3 regions of the Pelotomaculum sp. PtaB.Bin117 genome follow, and region 2 is predicted to be linked to each of the others. Evidence: riboswitches for the same ligand, from Rfam matches in the RefSeq annotation. Region 2 holds a riboswitch; each other region holds the start of a gene.

Region 1 (5,407 bases), on a different contig from region 2:
TTTAAGTTCACAATGAGTTCTTCCCTGCCGCGCGGGTCGAGCATGGACGTGGGTTCGTCCAGGACCAGGCAGGCCGGCCGCATGGCCAGGGCTGACGCTATGGTTACTTTTTGTTTCTGGCCGCCGGAAAGCAAGTGCGGGGCGTGATGGCGCAGTTCCGCCAGGCCGACGGACCGCAGCGCCCAGTCGATGCGCTCTTTTACTTCCGCGGGCGGGAGTCTCAGGTTCTCCGGGCCAAAGGCGACATCCTCCTCCACGATGGAACTGATAATCTGGTTGTCGGGGTTTTGAAAGACCATCCCCACCTGGCGCCTGATTTCGTTAAGAGAACTCCTGTCCGCCGTGTCCAGTCCGTTTACATACACCTTGCCCGCCGTGGGTTGAATCAGGCCGTTGATGAGACGGGCGAGGGTGGTTTTCCCGGACCCGTTCATCCCGATCAGCCCGACGTACTCGCCCTGCCGGATGGCCAGGTTTATGTTTTTGAGGGCGCGTTTTTTATCCGAATGGCCGGTGTCGTATTCTTTTGTGACGTCGATCAGTTCAATAATGTTCATTCACTCCCAGGTGGATAATCTTGGCCTCAGCCGCTTGATCAATACCGCGGCGATCAGTCCGCCCGCGGCGCCGAACAAAACATGGGAAGCCGAGGCGAACCCCAGACCCAGGGCGATAAATCCCATCGGCATCTTAAGCAATATTCCCAGAACGAGGTTCGCAACTAATTTCGACAGGCTGGTCAATGTGCCGCAGATGGCGCCGACGAAAGGGTTTTCGAGCTTGTTGTAAAATACCGGGGCGAGAAAGTCGATTAATAACCCCGGAACGAAGTATTTGAAAAATACAAACACTCCTTCTTTCCCCAGCCCCAACAGCACGGCAAGCGCACCTGAAACAATGCCCATGATTATTCCCGCTCCGAACTTGGGGATCAGCCCCTTGCCCAGAACCAGGATCCCCATCCAATATATGCTGGTATGTCCTGGCAGGTGCAGCGGCAGCCTGGTTATGTCCTTGGTGATCGAGATAAGTGTCCCGAACATGGTCAGTCTGAGCACATCGGCCAGTCCGAGCCTGAAAATGAATTTTTCCGCTACCGGCGCTTTTTCCTCCTGGTATTTCTTTGCTGTATCCTCCACCGCAGTTACCTCTTTATCAATTTATTTTGTTGATTTCACTGACATCCTCGACAAGGAAACGTTGATAGTCATTTTTCCGGCACAAGTTAACGGTTCCATGATCCGTAAAGTACAAGAGATAGTCCCTGGTAATCTCGTTCTTATTTGCCTGGAAAACAGATTTGTTGTCCACGCCTTTAACCTCGATTTGATTGAACTCGCCGATGCCCGCCGCTCCCATGGCATACAGCAGGCTCAGACCTTTAGCATCCTTGTCGCCGGGGGACTCCTGATCTTTTAGCGTTTTTAGCACATCGACACCCATGAGAGCGACAAGGTTGTTGTTCTCCTGCATCTTGATCACCGTGGCGGATTTTAGCCCCCGCTCTTTTGAAAGGTTCTCCAACAGGTAGGAACCGGCTACGGCTAAAATAATCAGAACGATGCTGATTATAATTTTTTTATTTAACGACATAACATTACCTCGTTTAGTCTATATAGAATTATTAATTGTCGAGAGTATCACCGGGAAGTTCTTAAAACAGCTGAATCCGGGGCGCGTCCACCTGCGGTAGCGGCAGTTGTAGCAGGTCAGCACGCCTTCCAGGTAGATTTCCTCCTCATTGTCATCCTTGTAAAGCGGGCAGGCTGTGGCAAGCACCATGGTCGCGCGCACATCCTCCCGGCTGCTGTCGTCCCCGAGAAAGCATTTTGTCCCACCCGTTTCCTTCACATATTTTATCAACACTTCTTTTGCCTCCATATAAGTTAAACCTTTCACCCCTTTACAAATTATTCATATCAACAGTTAGAGGCTCATTTCCAGAATTTCAGCTATATCCAGGGTTTTGATACTGTTATTAACGCCTTTAACCTTGATTTGTTCAGAAAGAGTGGCCAAGCAATACGGACAGGTCGTGCAGACCACCTCGGCTCCGGTCGAAAGGGCTTCCCCGGCCCTGTTTTGGCCGATCAAGTTTTCGGGCCCGCTTTTCATCCAAAACCTGCCTCCCCCCGCGCCGCAGCAAAAAGATTTTTCCCTGGAACGGGGCATTTCGGCCAGGCGGACGCCCGGTATGGACTTCAGAATTTCCCGCGGCTCATTATAAAGATTATTGTAACGGCCCAGGTAGCATGAATCGTGACAGGTAATTATTTTGCCGATACTTTTGCCTGGCTTGATCCTGCCTTCGTGCAGCAGGCCGGCTAAAAAAACGGAGTGCGGGATGACTTTATATCTCCCGCCGAACTGGGGATATTCGTTTTTCAAAGTGTTAAAGCAGTGGGTACAGGCAGTTAAAATATTCTTTACATTTAACTTGTTGAAAAGCGATACATTCTTTTGCGCGATCCTTTGGAACAGGTGCTCATTTCCCATCCGGCGGGCCGTCTCGCCGCAGCACCATTCTTCACGTCCGAGCACGGCGAAACTGACGCCTGCTTTCTTCAATATATTAACAAACGCGGCGGCTGCTCTCCCGGCCGTCTCATCGAACGAACCGGCGCAGCCCACAAAATAAAGGTACTGCGCGTCGGGTTTTTCGGCCAGGGTTGGCATCTCCAATTCTTTTGCCAGGTCATATCCGGTTTCGCGGCTGACACCCCAGGGGTTGCCGTAATTTTCCATGCCGGCAATGGCTTGCTTGATTTTCCCAGGCACGTTCTTCCCCGACGAGACAATATAACGGCGCAGGTCGAACAGCCTGGAGGTATGCTCGATCGAGATCGGGCAGGTTTCCATGCACCCCCCGCAGGTGGCGCAGCTCCAAATAAATTCTTCTTCATAGACGTCACCGATGAGGTTTTTCTTCTTGACGCCCTTTTTAGTCTTGTAGGAAATTGAACCTTCCGCCGCTTTTTGCTTTGCAGCTTTTGGATGCCAGACTTTCCGGTTTAAAAGCACCGGGGCAATTTTTTCTATGTGATTGCGCAGGCGGCCGTTGAACCTTTTTGGTTTGGTCGGTTCTTCGCTCTGATGGGCGGGGCAGATTTCATCACAGCGGCCGCATTTTACGCAGGCGTAAGCCTCGAAAAGCTGCTTCCAGGTAAGGTCCTCCAGTTTGCTCGCCCCGTAAGTTTTAACATTTTCGTCGTCAAATTGAATTTTACGCAAAGCGCCCTTTGGTTCCAGCGAGTGCCAGTAGGTGTTGAAAGGGGCGAACACCATATGCAGGTGTTTCGAGTGGGGGATGATGAACAATAATGAGAAAATAGCCAGGTAGTGGGTCCACCAGAAAAACATCCCGGCGGCATGAATTGCATTTTCATTAAAGCCCTCCAGAAACCTTGAAACAGCCGCAGCCAGCGGGGCGGCCCCGCTTAAAGCGGCTCCTTCGCCAAGCGCGAGCCGGGTTCCGTGAAACAGGACTTCCGTTATCGCGATGACCAGGATCAATCCAAGGATTACAAAAACCACGGGAGTGTTCTTCAGCCAGACCGGCTTTTTAACGACCCGCCGCAAAAAGCTGCCGCCGATCCCGAAGATGATTAAAGCGATAAAAATATCTTTGATGAAAAGGTAGCCGGGATTATCTCCGATATAAGGAATACTGGTTTTGAAAAGGCCTTCCGCAACCATATTGGGGATGCCCGGCAACAGGACACAAAAGCCGCACATGATAAACCCGTGCAGAAAACCAAACAGGGGTTTATTCATAATTTTCTTTTGGCCGGCCACATGGGTGAGAAAATATTTCCAGCGTTCAAGCGGGCGGTCAAAACGGTTTTCCGGCCTGCCCAACTTTATGTAGCGGCAGCGCCAATATACCTCGCATAGAAAATAACCTAACGATATGACCATGAGGACAAAAAAAATATAAATCTCCACTTTGCCTTTCCTTTCGGTTAGTGCCTGGTCCTTTACTGCAAAACTTATTCCAGCCATGCAAAAAATAATACCGGGCAAACTCTGCGAAAAAACAAAGTTAGCCCGGCACATAAGCCGGATCAAGAACTCTCCTTTTCGCAATGGGAGACATACCGGTTTCCCGGTACACCCTACCGGCCGAAAACCATGGCTTAAAAGCTTTAGGTCATATGGCTCGGAGAGTAATCATCATTAAAAAATATAAGCTTTGCCCGTTGCAAAAGGACAAAGCTTTTTTCCAAAAACCTCTCCTTTCCGCACCGGGAGGTACAGGAGTTTCCCACCGTACCCTAACGGCCTGGTTACCGTACCCTGCTTTTGTTTAGGTATGCCAGGCTCGGAGAATTCTTTGTTTTATATAACTATTCAACATTAAAAAACAATTTCCTGCCGGGGTATACTTTTTCGTTAACTTATTCTTGCCCTAATTTCAGGCACTTTGTGACACTCTGCTCCTCCGGGAGATGAATCCCGGCAGCTTCTTCGGGCACCCGTGCGTAGTCGCTGCCCGCAGTAAATTGAGGCGTGGCCTCTACCGCATTGAGAGCGTAGTGGGCGACGGATACACCGGGCGGTGCCAAGCCCGTTCCTGCTCCCATTTTGGATTTACAGCTCATGGGGAGCGGGAACACCCTTGCCTTTCGGACTTTAGGGCTTTGTTCGCGCTTATTTCCGCTCAGGCCGTGTATCTTAAAAAGAACTTTTTGCCTATATTTCTTACGGTGTTTAGATCAACACTGCCTTTCTTACCGCATTTACAAGTGAATAACGGTGCGCGCCGGTCTATTTCCGCCCCGCAGCCGGCGCATAACCGGCTTATGTCCTTGGGGTTGACCCGGCTGGTGATTATTCCATACTCCCAGGCTTTGTATTTGGTATAGTGGAATATCCTGCCCCGGAGCCAGTAGGAACGCCTGGAGTTGGCCCGCCTGCTGTATTTGCCCTGCTCGGGTTTAAAACTGTTCGAGTGTTCAAACACGATGATACTCGCTCCGTGTTCCAGGGCAAAGTCCAGTATTCTGCGGGATACCCGGTGGGCTTCATTATCGTCGATGTTATGGATCTTATTCCACAAGGCCTTATTGTCCTGCTCATCCTTGTTTAATGAACCGGTAAGACTGAGCTTGGTTGCGATTATGCCCAAAAGTCGTTTCCTACGGCCGTTTAGGTTATCGCCGCCCCGGATGAACCGGGTGGCTACCTGCGTGCCGTCGCTTTTGAATATACCGCATACCGCCAGCTTGTCGCACGTGTTTAAGTCAACAGCGCAAATTTTAAGGTTTGGGTCTTTAACCTGTTCGGCAACCGACTTAACCGCCGGTTTTTCCTTTTCAACCGGGAAATGCAGCTCAATCCGGTTCTTCTTGATTACTGCGCGAGGGCATCCTATCTTCCAACCGTCCTGAACCCGCCTGCCGGTTAA
Region 2 (2,985 bases):
TAGATTCTATTACACTAAACCCTGTGGGCATTGTCAAATCACAAATAACTGATCGAAACAGCATGCCGACAACCGGGATTCAGGCTCAAATCATAATCTTTCCCTTATTTTCCGCGGCGCTGGAGCGAATCGACGAGTATTCTCATTTATGGATTTTGACTTGGCTCCATCAAGCGTCACGTAACACCACTACGGTCGCACCGGTTAAGGTTAATCCTTTGTCCCGTAAATTTGGTGTGTTTGCCATCCGGTCACCGGCCCGCCCCAATCCAATAGCTCTGACCCTGGTCAAGCTGGACCGGATTCAGGGGAATACACTTTATGTGACTGGACTTGATGCCGTAAATGAAAGTCCCGTCATAGATATCAAACCGTATTTTGACCATGATGTGGTGTTTTCACCACGGACACCGCATATAGCTCCGCTCAACCCAGATCTCTTAATGAAAAACTTGCTGAGTCAAGCCATCACTCACCACGGAGAGATTTGTTCAGATCTGCTGATAGCTGTAAGAATGGCGTTTATCGCCGATAACCGGCTTGAGTCTACCAAATCCCCGAATGTTAAGGTTCATGTCAGCGGCTCCCCTTGTTTGGCGGATACCCTGCAAGGGCTTTGCAGAGCAAGACTTGCCAACCCGTCAAGGTTTGCCTACAACCCTTTGGCGGAACGGAAGCAGAGCGTGTGGACTAGTGGAAGCAAGCGATTAACTCTTATTTGTCTTCAAGAACTGGACATAGAGAGTTTTTATAGCTTATCGGATCATGAGATATTCAATATCACTTTAGAGGAAAACAAGACGTGATGATTCATATCCGTTAAAAAGCAAGATTTAACTTTCAAAGATGGTGGGGCTATGGATATGTATAAAAATACCGGTTGACATGCAGTTTATTCTGTGACTATAATTGCTTTAAGGAAAAATTATGAATTACAACTACTCCGAGCCTTTTTGCCTAAAGGATTTGTCTCACGGCGAACAGGCCGCTAGGTATGGCGGGAAACGGCCATGCCTCCCTTATGGAAAGGAGACAATAAGCAGCAGAGCCTTTGTGGCCTGTGAGTAATTATTACGTCTTCCTCGGGAAGACGTTTTTATTACCACACTTATTTTAGCCCTTTCCGTTTTATGAAAGGGTTTTTTATACTCGAGGAATCTGTATGTATACCGATTATCGGGGAGGGGGGTGTGTAATGCCTACTAAAACCATCAAGCAAACCTTGGAGTACCGTTTTCCTGAATGGTTCATCACCACTGAAAAACTGTTCAATGAAGTCACAGCGTTTTATTTTGGTATAATCAAGGAGCGTGCTCAAATACTTGAACTAACCAATAAAAAAGCGTTAACCGAACTCGAAAGATTAACTCACAGTACAAAGGACAACCCTGCACCGCCGTTTCCCTTAAAGTGGGATATCCCGGCTATGTTCCGGCGGGCTTGTATAAACACGGCCATTGGAGCAGCCCGGTCATTCTTCTCCAAGCTGAAAAAATGGAAAGATGCAAAAGCCAAGGCCGAAGCCAAAGAGAAGAAGCTTAAATACAGACCGCCGGTGCCGCCCAGAGAGTGGCAGCGCAACACTTTGTTTTATGCCGGCCAGTATAAAGGTTACACCGGCAAGTCTATTATGCTGAAGTTGTTCGACGGCAACACCTGGCGCTGGGTGAAGTATCATTTGACCGGCCGGCGGGTTCAGGACGGCTGGAAGATAGGCTGTCCACACGCGGTAATTAAGAAAAACCGGCTTGAGCTGCATTTCCCGGTTGAAAAGGAAAAACCGGTAGTGAAGGCGGTTGCCGAGCAGGTTAAAGATCCAAGCCTGAAGATTTGCGCTGTAGGCTTAAATATTAGCGGCAGGCCGGCGGTATGCGGCATATTCAAAAGCGACGGCACGCAGGTGGCCACCCGGTTTATCCGTGGCGGTGACAGCCTCAGCGGCCGCAGGAAACGACTTTTGGGTATTATCGCAACCAAGCTCAGCCTTACGGGTTCCTTGAATAAGGATGAGCAGGACAATAAGGCGCTAAGGAACAGGATCCATAACATCGACGATAATGAAGCCCACCGGGTGTCTCGTAGAATACTGGACTTTGCCCTGGAACATGGCGCGGGTATCATCGTGTTTGAATACCTGAATAATTTTAAACCTGAGCAAGGCAAGTTCAGCAGGCGGGCCAGTTCCAAGCGTTCCTACTGGCTCCGGGGCAGGATATCCCACTATACGAAATACAAAGCCTGGGAGTATGGAATAATCATCAGCCGGGTAAACCCCAGGAACACAGGCCGGTTATGTGCCGATTGCGGGGCGGAGATAGCCCGGCACGGTGATAACAAGGAGCATTACCGGCCCGGGGCACCGTTATTCACTTGCAAATGCGGCAAGAAAGGCAGTGTTGCGCTAAACGCCGTCAGAAATATCGGCAAGAGGTTCTTTTTAAGATACGCGGTTTAAGCGGAGACATGCACGAACAAAGCCCTAAAGTCCGAAAGGCAAGGGTGTTCCTGCTCCCCATGAGCTGTAAATCCAAAACGGGAGCAGGAACGGGCTTGGCACCGCCTGGCGTTATCCGTCGCCCACTACGCTCTCAACGCGGTAGAGGCCACGCTTCAATTACTGCGAGCAGCGACTACGCACGGGTGCCCGAAGAAACCGCGGGGATTTTAATCCCCGGCGCATAGAGTGTCACAAAGTACCTGAAATTAGGGTAAATAAGAATTATATTTAGAAAAAAACAATTGCCGGGCAGCGACTGACTGCCCTTATGTTTTCCTTATGCCAACGCCCGGCATGGCAGGAGTTTCCAACCAATGACCGAAAGCTGAGCTGAACGGAGATTTGCTAAATTCCGCTTAGTTTAGTAAAATGCATTTATTGGAACAAAACTGAGGAGGATGCGATAAGTGAAAAGAGGCAGCATTGAATTGGAAAATGGCAAGAAAATAGTCATTGATTTCTTTGAGGAAGACGCGCCTGGAACGGTG
Region 3 (4,187 bases), on a different contig from region 2:
CTTCAAGGGTGTAGGTGGTATTCTTGGGCACGACTCGGAAGTAATAAGTGGTAAGAGGGCTTAGCTCATATGCACTATTATCCGAAGTGTCCCCGGCCACGAATGAGAAAGGAGCGGTACCGGTGATGTCACTTACATTAAGTTTCGTAAAGCCCGTCCACTGGTTGGTGGAATAGTAGACGTCATACGCTTCGGTTGCGCTAGAATTGGTGATGCCGCTGGCGTTCCAGTGCACTGTCAGCGTGGTGCTGGTTGGAGTATCAACCGTGGGCCTGTTGTCCAACCAGGCGGGGAGGTCGTTGCTAAGTGAGCTGAAACTGAGCTGGTTGTTGGTTATTTGGGCATGGGTCCAGGAATTGCCGCTTATGTCAGTGACAGGCGGCACGTCCAGGGTATAGCTGTGGGTGCCGGCGGAATAATCCCGGTTATAGCAGGTATTGGTATTGCCCTGGACCGTCTCGGGGAAGAAGAAGAAGGTGTTCGCGGTATTGGCAAATGGCTTGTAATTCTCGGCACCTGAAACGGCGTAGGCATCGATAGTGTCGTCATAGACAACTGCCGTACCGCCTTTTTTATAGTTTGCCACCAGGCCGTTGGGATCACTTAAACTTAATAAGGTGGCGGCAGTGGTGGAGTTGACGGGCCGGTCAAAAATGACGCCCACGTTGGGCTCATAAGGCACGTTTGAGGTGCCCACAGTGTAGGTGACAACCGGCGCAACACTATCACTGAAAGCATTGTCATTTGCAGGAGTGACGTTTAAAGGAGTCCTGAAAGTGAAGGTGAAGTCGCTCCTGTTCCGGTAGTTGCCCAGGGTCAAAAGATTGTCGTCAGCAACGGTAGCCGCTTTGATCGTCACGTCGTAAAGCTCGTTGAAAGCCAGCGCGTTATCAAAGGTCAGGGTTACGGTCGTCCCCTTGTTGAGGTTGCTGTCGCTAATACCGCTGCAGCCGCTTCCCGAATTCTTGGAGTAACTGAACGACGGGTTAGAGCTGTCATATTGCCTTGTAACTATAAACTGGCTCGAATCAAATTCATTGGTGTTAACTGATTGCTTACTGAAGAAGATCTTTAAGGTTTTGGTGCTTTGCGTGTAACTGTAGCCGTTGCAGTTAAACGCCTTGTTGCCCGCGCCGCTGCCGTTGCCGTTGTAGTTCAGGGCGAAAGCACCCGGGGCAAATGAAGCGAACAGCATAGTCGCTCCCACCAACAGGGAGACTATTTTGGCGCTCTTTTTGAAAAACCTGCTTTTAAACATGAACTTTTCCCTCCTAAAAATATTTTTTTTCAATCGGTTACCCTTTTATTGCCTTTGTTTTACCTTTTTCCTCATCACTTCCGGCAACGTATTTGTGACAACAAATTCGCCTTCGGCAACCTTAGGGCATATAGCGCTACGGCCCTAATACCATCGCTAATGTATGTCCAAAGGTCACTTATATAAAAATGATGCCGGGCAAGCTTTGCGAAAAACAAAGTTCGCCCGGCATCATAAGCCAGATCAAAAACTCTCCTTTTCGCAATGGAAGGCACGTTAGTTTCCCGGCGCACCCTGCAGGCCCAAAAACCATGGTTATACGCTTTAGGTTAATTGACTCGGAAAGAAATATTTAAGTTTAAAAATACAAATTATTTAATTTAATGAATAATTAAGTCATATTAACAGATAAATCCTTAGTATTGAACATATTTTATCTGCAATGTCTTAATCTGTAAATAAGCATCAGGTCTTAAATTAATATGGACAATAGTCCCGCTTTTTGAAATATAATCCTATATTACCATAACAAATCGCTCTCTTATTTATGCCTAAACCCACTTTATCCACACATCACGAAAAGAATAATTTCAATTAAAAATAAAAGCTTTGTCCGGTTAATAAAAAAGACAAAGCTTTCTTCTTAAAAAACCTATCCTTTCCATACCGGGAGGCTTAACCGTTTCCAGTTAAACCCTGAAGGTCTGCCGCCATAGCCGTAGCCACAGGCGGTTAGACTCGGATAAAATTATTAAATTTTCGTCCCTAGCGGTGGTAAATTAATCTTCATTTACCACTATGATAATCAATATGGTTTATTTTATCATACAACTGATGAGAAATATGTCATTCCATGTCGACGAAAAATCTTTTGCAAAAAAATTGCAAAAGATTTTTAGATTAAGACAAACTATTGCTATCTTAGAGTCGGTGTTACAATTAACTCCTTTTTTTCTTCTTGACAAACAATTCCACCACTATCCAGCCGGCGATTAAAACGACGGTCAGGATAGTCAGCAAATTGGTGTAATCCAGTCCCATGCCGGCTTGCGCGGGACTCTCCGGCTTTCCTGTCTGCCCGGATGCCGCGCTTTCCCCGCTTGTATTCCCGGCAACTTGCTGCTGCCCGGCTGCCGCCGCTCCCGGCGACTTGTTTTCCTGACCGGTATTTGCCTCATTGCCGCCGGCGTTGGCCTGGAGTTGCGCGGTCTCACTGTTTGCTTGTGCGGCGTTCTTTTCGCCCGGCAGGGCAGGCTGGGAATCAGGCGAAGCCGGCTGCTGGGTGGCGGCTGTGGTTTGTGCCGCAGGCTGCGTAACAGGTTTCGTTACCGCCTGTGATATCGCCTGTCCCTGGGTCTTGAAGGAAATGTTTAACCCCTGGCCGGACGTGGTCCCTCCGAGGACGGAAACGCCATTTTTCGCTTTCAGGTCCGGCGACACTTTTAAAGTATATGATGTTCCAGGACTTAAAGGGCTGGACGGCTGGACGAATACGTTGTTTCTCTGGGAAAAATCGATGCTGTCATCCACTTTGGTCACGCTAACGGGGATGTTCTCACCGTTTTCGGAGAACAGGCTGAAGCAATTCTGGTTAATCCCCCAGATGGTGCTGTTGACCACGTTCTTGTCGAACTCCAGCTTGAATTTCGGTTCCGTGGGTACGTCGGCGGCGTCCTGCACATTGCCGCCGCCGTCAACTAGTGTAATTGAAACAAAACTTAACGGCTTTTGACCGGGTATTCCTGGGGAAGATGATTTTTCCCCTCCCTGGGCGGCAAAAGCGGCGGAGGCAAAGAATAAAAACAACAGCAATAAGACGGCTGACTTCACAAAAAGGTTTTTTCTGCCGGCAAACACGGATTATCATCCTTTCTTTCCTCTAAGGTAAGGGGACACACCTCAATTATAGGTATTCTTTTACTGACGAGGAATGTCCCCTAATTAGATCAATACAACTGACAGCACGAAGGCCAGGGAAACAAACCCTATCGCCAGTCTGTCTTTTCCCTTAAAACGCAGGCTGCCGGTTCTGATCCGGCTGGAGCCGCCGGTGTAGCACCTGCTTTCCATGGCGACGGCCAGGTCGTTGGCCCGCTGCAGTGACGCCGCCAGCAGCGGGATCAGGACGGCTGTATAGCTTTTCAGCCTGGTGATAATTTTAGGTGAGTTAAACTGCGCGCCGCGGGACCTCTGGGCGCGCGTTATGGTCTCCGCTTCTTCGATGATGGTCGGAATAAATCTCAAGGCGGTGCTGATAAGCATGGAAAACTGGCTCACGGGTATCCTCAGATAGCGCAGTGGCGAGAGCAGGGACTCGATCCCGGAGGCCAGCTTCAGCGGCGACGTGGTCATAGTCAGCAGGGAGGAAGCCAGGTACAGGATCAGCAGGCGAAAGATCGTGGACGTGCCCAGGGCGATGCCCTCTCTGGTCACACTAACGCCGCCCAGGTGAAAAACCGGCTCGCCAGATGTGAGAATTGCCTGGAAGATAAACGAAAACAGAAACAAGTACCTCAGCTTGCGCAAGCCGCGCAGAATACGGGCTATTTTTACCTGCGACAATAAAATGACCGCTATGATGATGGAGATATTGAGCAGGATCACGTACCACTTGAAATTCATCAATACTGAAAAGATGACGACAAAGCAGCCGATGATCTTGGTCCTGGGGTCAAGCTGGTGGATGACCGAATTGCCCAGGACGAACTGGCCCAGCTTCAGACCTCTCGCTTGTTTTTTTTGTTTCGTTTGTTTCATTTGTTTCATTTGTTTTTTTCCTCAAGGAGTTTTGCTATTTCCAGCTCCGCCTCCGCCAGGGTGACGATTCCGGGGTTTACGTTTTGGCCGCGTCCGGCTAGTGTATAAATTAATTGGAGGTAGTCCGGCAGCATGACGCCGGGCAGGTTCTGGAAACCTTTTTGGCGCAGGA

The links. A riboswitch is a leader RNA that binds a small molecule or an ion and turns the genes downstream of it on or off. The one in region 2 is predicted to bind molybdenum cofactor.
Region 1: another riboswitch for molybdenum cofactor. It lies ahead of A4E54_RS00975 (heterodisulfide reductase-related iron-sulfur binding cluster); the one in region 2 lies ahead of A4E54_RS00545 (zinc ribbon domain-containing protein).
Region 3: another riboswitch for molybdenum cofactor. It lies ahead of A4E54_RS00650 (fibronectin type III domain-containing protein); the one in region 2 lies ahead of A4E54_RS00545 (zinc ribbon domain-containing protein).

The regions. Positions count from the first base shown of each region.
Region 1 covers NZ_MVQM01000030.1:227-5,633, reverse strand. Annotated here, with positions in the region: gene A4E54_RS00995 (energy-coupling factor transporter ATPase) at 1-557, opposite strand, end outside; gene A4E54_RS00990 (hypothetical protein) at 558-1,139, opposite strand; gene A4E54_RS00985 (hypothetical protein) at 1,156-1,593, opposite strand; gene A4E54_RS00980 (hypothetical protein) at 1,612-1,866, opposite strand; gene A4E54_RS00975 (heterodisulfide reductase-related iron-sulfur binding cluster) at 1,927-4,068, opposite strand; molybdenum cofactor riboswitch at 4,058-4,177, opposite strand; molybdenum cofactor riboswitch at 4,217-4,339, opposite strand; gene A4E54_RS00970 (hypothetical protein) at 4,398-4,601, opposite strand; partial or broken gene A4E54_RS00965 (zinc ribbon domain-containing protein) at 4,661-5,407, opposite strand, start outside.
Region 2 covers NZ_MVQM01000015.1:193-3,177, reverse strand. Annotated here, with positions in the region: partial or broken gene tsaA (tRNA (N6-threonylcarbamoyladenosine(37)-N6)-methyltransferase TrmO) at 1-806, shown strand, start outside; molybdenum cofactor riboswitch at 931-1,049, shown strand; gene A4E54_RS00545 (zinc ribbon domain-containing protein) at 1,196-2,455, shown strand; partial or broken gene A4E54_RS00540 (peptidylprolyl isomerase) at 2,905-2,985, shown strand, end outside.
Region 3 covers NZ_MVQM01000020.1:69-4,255, reverse strand. Annotated here, with positions in the region: gene A4E54_RS00650 (fibronectin type III domain-containing protein) at 1-1,258, opposite strand, end outside; molybdenum cofactor riboswitch at 1,495-1,614, opposite strand; molybdenum cofactor riboswitch at 1,897-2,014, opposite strand; gene A4E54_RS00645 (Ig-like domain-containing domain) at 2,198-3,115, opposite strand; gene A4E54_RS00640 (energy-coupling factor transporter transmembrane component T family protein) at 3,200-4,024, opposite strand; partial or broken gene A4E54_RS00635 (hypothetical protein) at 4,021-4,187, opposite strand, start outside.